Regions from separate parts of the Dactylosporangium sp. CA-233914 genome, predicted to be linked through region 1. Evidence: riboswitches for the same ligand, from Rfam matches in the RefSeq annotation. Region 1 holds a riboswitch; the other holds the start of a gene.
The links. Region 1 has a riboswitch for cyclic di-AMP ahead of ACQPY0_RS01345 (NlpC/P60 family protein). Riboswitches for the same ligand answer to the same signal wherever they lie in the genome.

Region 1 (2,196 bases):
GAGCTGGCCGAGCCCGTCACCGGGTCGACGCCGTCGCTCGCGATCGGCCACGCCCCGGGCGCGCCGGCGTCGCCCAGCGGGTCGCCCGCGGCTTCGGTTGAGCCACATGGGGACATCACCGTTCGGTACACGTTCGACAACGGGCTGTCGGAGCCGATCGGGGACGCCGGCGGGCGGCTCGGGCTGCGGTCGCGGCGGGCCGAGGGCGGGGAGCTCTCCGCGGTGCCGCACGACGGCGGACTCGCGGTGCGGTTTCCGCCGCGATGTGAGCATTACGGTGCACAGAGTTGCGCACGGGCCATCCTGCAGAGCGGGCGGGCCGGCTTTCTCAATCCCGGACGTGGATCCATAACGTACGGCGCCAGCGTCCTGGTTCAACCGAACGAGACTTCCAAAGGCGCCAATGTTGTGCAGAAAGGGTTCTCGGTCGGTGACAGTCAGTTCAAGCTGCAGGTCGACGGGGTGGCCGGACAGCCCAGCTGTGTGATTGTCGGCACTTCTTCCGCCACCATTTTCGTGGCCATGGCGTCCCGTAGCGTCGCCGACGGGCGGTGGCACCGGCTCGCGTGTTCGCGCGGTAACGCACTGCTCACGGTGGCCGTGGACGGGGTCGAGGCGGGACGGACGGCGATTCCGTCGTCACTGTCGATAGCGAACGACGATCCGATCTGCATTGGCGGTAAGGGAACGAGTGCGAACAACGACCAGTTCGTGGGCATAATCGACGACGTGTTCGTCACTCGATTCGCGCGACCTTAGCGACAAATCGGACAAGAATCGCGCACTGACTTGAACCTGGGAACCTGGCCCCCTTAACGTGAATTCCCGTCGGCTGGATGTCCGCGACCACGACGGTCGCGCCGGGCGGCACCGCCGAGTCGAATTTCCGAGCCGGGGACCCAAGTGTTTCACCGGGGTGAATCCGCAGTAACACGCGGTAGGGCGACCTTCCCGCCCGAACCCGTCAGCTAACCCGGTAGGCGGCCTGGAAGAAGGAGTAACTCCTCGGTGGAGACCCATCTGAGGTGGACGAGGCGGCCCAACCGTCTGGTACGGCTCCTCGTCGCCACCCTCGGCGGTCTGTCCCTCGCCGTCGGCATCACCGGGCTTGCGCACGCCGAGCCCACGCCCGGCGAGATCGAGAAGCAGATCGACGAGAAGTGGAACCAGATCGAGCCCGTCGTCGAGCAGCACAATCAGCTCAAGCTCGAGCTCGCCGCCAACAAGACCAAGCAGAAGCAGCTCGAGGACCAGATCGCCCCGCTGCGCACCCGGGTCGACGCCGCCTTCGACAAGGTGACCGCGTTCGCGGTGATGCAGTACAAGACCGGCCGCGTCTCGAAGCTCGACGCGATGCTCACCACCGGCTCGCCTGACACGTTCATCGACCAGATGACGCTGCTCAACATGGTGGCCAAGGACGAGCAGACGCGGATCAAGGACGTGCTGGTCGCCAAGCAGCAGTACGACGCCCAGAAGGGCCCGCTCGACGAGCTGGTCGCCAAGCAGGCCGAGCAGGAGGCCGCGCTGGCGAAGCAGGAGCAGCAGATCAACGCCGACATCAAGAGCCTGCAGGCGATGCGGCTGGACGCGTACGGTAACGGTAACGGCACCGGCAGCCTCAAACCGGTGGCCTGTCCGTACGAGTACACCGGCGGCCCGGGTGCCAAGGCCGCGCAGATCGCCTGCCAGCAGATCGGCAAGAAGTACGTGTGGGCCACCGAGGGCCCGAACACGTTCGACTGCTCCGGCCTGACGCTGTACGCCTGGAAGCAAGTCGGCTACACGCTGCGCCACTACACCAATTGGCAGTACCAGGACACCAAGCGCGTCACGCGTGCCGACCTCAAGGCCGGCGACCTGGTCTTCTTCTTCAGCGACCTGCACCACGTGGGGCTGTACGTCGGCGGCGGCTGGATGGTGCACGCACCGAATCCCAGCGCACCCGTCCAGATGAAGAAGATCGACCAAGAACCGATATCCGGATACGGCCGGGTGGCATGAACTTTGGGGCGGGCCTTCGGGCCCGCCCCAAACTTTTACTGCGTAGGCCAGGTGCGCCAGTTCTGCCAGGAACGGCTCGGGGTCGGGCCGCGCTGCCCCTGGTACCGCGAGCCGTAGACCGCCGAGCCGTACGGATGCTCGGACGGCGACGAGAGCCGGAAGATGCACAGCTGCCCGATCTTCATGCCCGGC
Region 2 (2,196 bases), 1.3 Mb from region 1:
GTCCTGCGCGAGACGGCGGCCAGGCCGTCGCCTCCACCGGCCCGGGCGACCTCGCCAGCGCCATGGCCAAAATCTTTCTCGCAGCACACGCCTCCAGATAGGTGCATCTGCCGCAATCCGGGTAGACACCAGGAGCCCTCGACTGGGGCGATGCCATGTGTACGCGATTGGGGTGATGGCCATGAGCGGGCCTATCGTGGGCAAGCGCCGCCTCCGAGCCGAGCTACGACGGCTGCGGCGCGAGCGGGAGCTGACCCAGGATCTGGTGGCCGCCGAGATGGAGTGGTCGCTGTCCAAGCTCATCCGCATCGAGAACGGCACGGTCGCCATCTCCGTGAGCGACCTGCGCAGCCTGCTGGCCTACTACCGGGTCCACGACCCGCGGACGGTCGACGAGCTGCTCGAGCTGGCCCGGGCGGCGAAGCGGCGGATGTGGTGGGACGAGTACCGCCCCACGCTGCCGGCACAGCTGGTCACGTACGTCGGCTTCGAGGCGGAGGCGGCCCGCGTCGGCGAGTGGGCGCCGATCATGTTTCCGGCGCTGCTGCAGACCCGGCGGTACGCCCACGCGACGTCCGAGACCGAGTCGGAGCGGCGCGTGGAGTTCCACGCCCGCCGGCAGGAGGAGCTCTTCGGCCGCGAGGAGCCGCCGCGCCTGCAGGCGCTGCTCGACGAGTCGGTGCTGCGCCGCAATCCGGTCCCGGGCGACGAGGCGCTGCTGGTCGACCAGCTGGAGCACACGATCGAGATGGCGCAGCGGCCGTACGCCGACGTCCGCGTCGTGCCCCTCAACGCCGGCTACCACCCGGGGTGGGAGGGCGACTTCGCGCTGCTGGACTTCGGCGCCGACGACGGTGTGCTCTACCGCCAGCACCTGCTGTGGGAGGAGCCGGAGCTCATCGCGATGTACCGCGGTGCGCTCGACCGCCTCACCGAGCGGGCCCTGTCGCAGGAGGCCACGCTCGACCTCATGCGGCAGGTGGCCGGCGAGCTGAAGTAGCCCGGGAGGGGCCCCTCGGCGAGGGGCCCCGGCGGGGTCACAGCTTCTCGTCGCCGGGCTTCGCGTCCGTAACCGTTCGGTACCAATGTCACGGCCTGAAACGGGGGGCCAACCGGCGGTAATCCGGACTTTTAGGGTAATAGATATCGATCGGGACGCACGCCTTTCGCCTGGCGGATGCTCACGTTAAGTTAGGCGCTGGCCTGCTCGGCAGTTCGTCATCCACCCCGGATGACACCGGGCAAGCGCCGCCGAATCGAGTTCGAGCGCACCCTCCCCGGGCGCGCCCATCGAACCGGGGACCCATTCATCTGGGGTGAATCCGCAACGCTGCGGTAGGGCGCTATCTCTTCTCGCCCGAACCCGTCAGCTAACCCGGTAGGCGGTCGGTGCATGAAGGGTCTTTCCTTGTCCACTGGACATCGTGCCCGCCGGTCGGTGCTGCGGACCCTTGTGATCGGGTTCATCTCACTCACCGTGCTCGCACCCGCCACGGTCGCACACGCCGACCCGACGCTGGCCGAGATCCAGGCCCAGCTCGACAAGTCGAACGACGAACTCGAGCACACGGTCGAGGCCTGGAACAAGATCAACTCCGACCTGACCGACTCCCAAACCCGGGCGAAGGCGCTCGAGGACAGCGTGACCAACGCCAATGCCGGCGTCGAGCAGATCGCGATCGCCGCGTTCAAGACCAACGGCAACCTGCGCAACCTCAACATGGTCCTCAACGCGACGTCGTCGGGCTCGCTCATGGACCAGCTGTCGATGCTGCAGCAGATCACCCATCAACAGCAGAAGAGCATCGACGACTACAAGGCCGCCAAGTCCAAGATGGACGAGACGATCGCGGCGCAGAACACCCAGAAGGCCGATCTCGAGAACCAGCGCAAGAAGATCGAGGGCGACCTCAAGAAGCTCCAGGACCTGCAGCGGAAGGCGACCGCCGCGGGCGCCAAAAAGGTGAGCTACAACAGCGTCAACGCGCCGCAGGTCGACGACGCCACGCGCCAGAAGGTCATCAACTTCGCCTACGCGCAGCAGGGCGAGCCCTACCACTGGGGCTCGGCCGGCCCGGACTCCTGGGACTGCTCGGGGCTGACGATGATGGCCTGGAAGCAGGTGGGTGCGAATCTGCCGCACGTCGCCGCGGACCAGTGGAAGGTCGTCCAGCACATTTCCGCGTCGGAGGCCCG

Region 2: linked by a shared signal. The riboswitch ahead of ACQPY0_RS07095 (NlpC/P60 family protein) and the one ahead of ACQPY0_RS01345 (NlpC/P60 family protein) in region 1 are both predicted to bind cyclic di-AMP.

What each region holds. Positions count from the first base shown of each region.
Region 1 is NZ_CP192030.1:294,022-296,217, reverse strand. Features, by position in the region: gene ACQPY0_RS01350 (LamG-like jellyroll fold domain-containing protein) at 1-759, shown strand, start outside; cyclic di-AMP (ydaO/yuaA leader) riboswitch at 862-997, shown strand; gene ACQPY0_RS01345 (NlpC/P60 family protein) at 1,009-2,004, shown strand; gene dcd (dCTP deaminase) at 2,040-2,196, opposite strand, start outside.
Region 2 is NZ_CP192030.1:1,546,194-1,548,389, reverse strand. Features, by position in the region: gene ACQPY0_RS07100 (DUF5753 domain-containing protein) at 182-1,000, shown strand; cyclic di-AMP (ydaO/yuaA leader) riboswitch at 1,240-1,401, shown strand; gene ACQPY0_RS07095 (NlpC/P60 family protein) at 1,439-2,196, shown strand, end outside.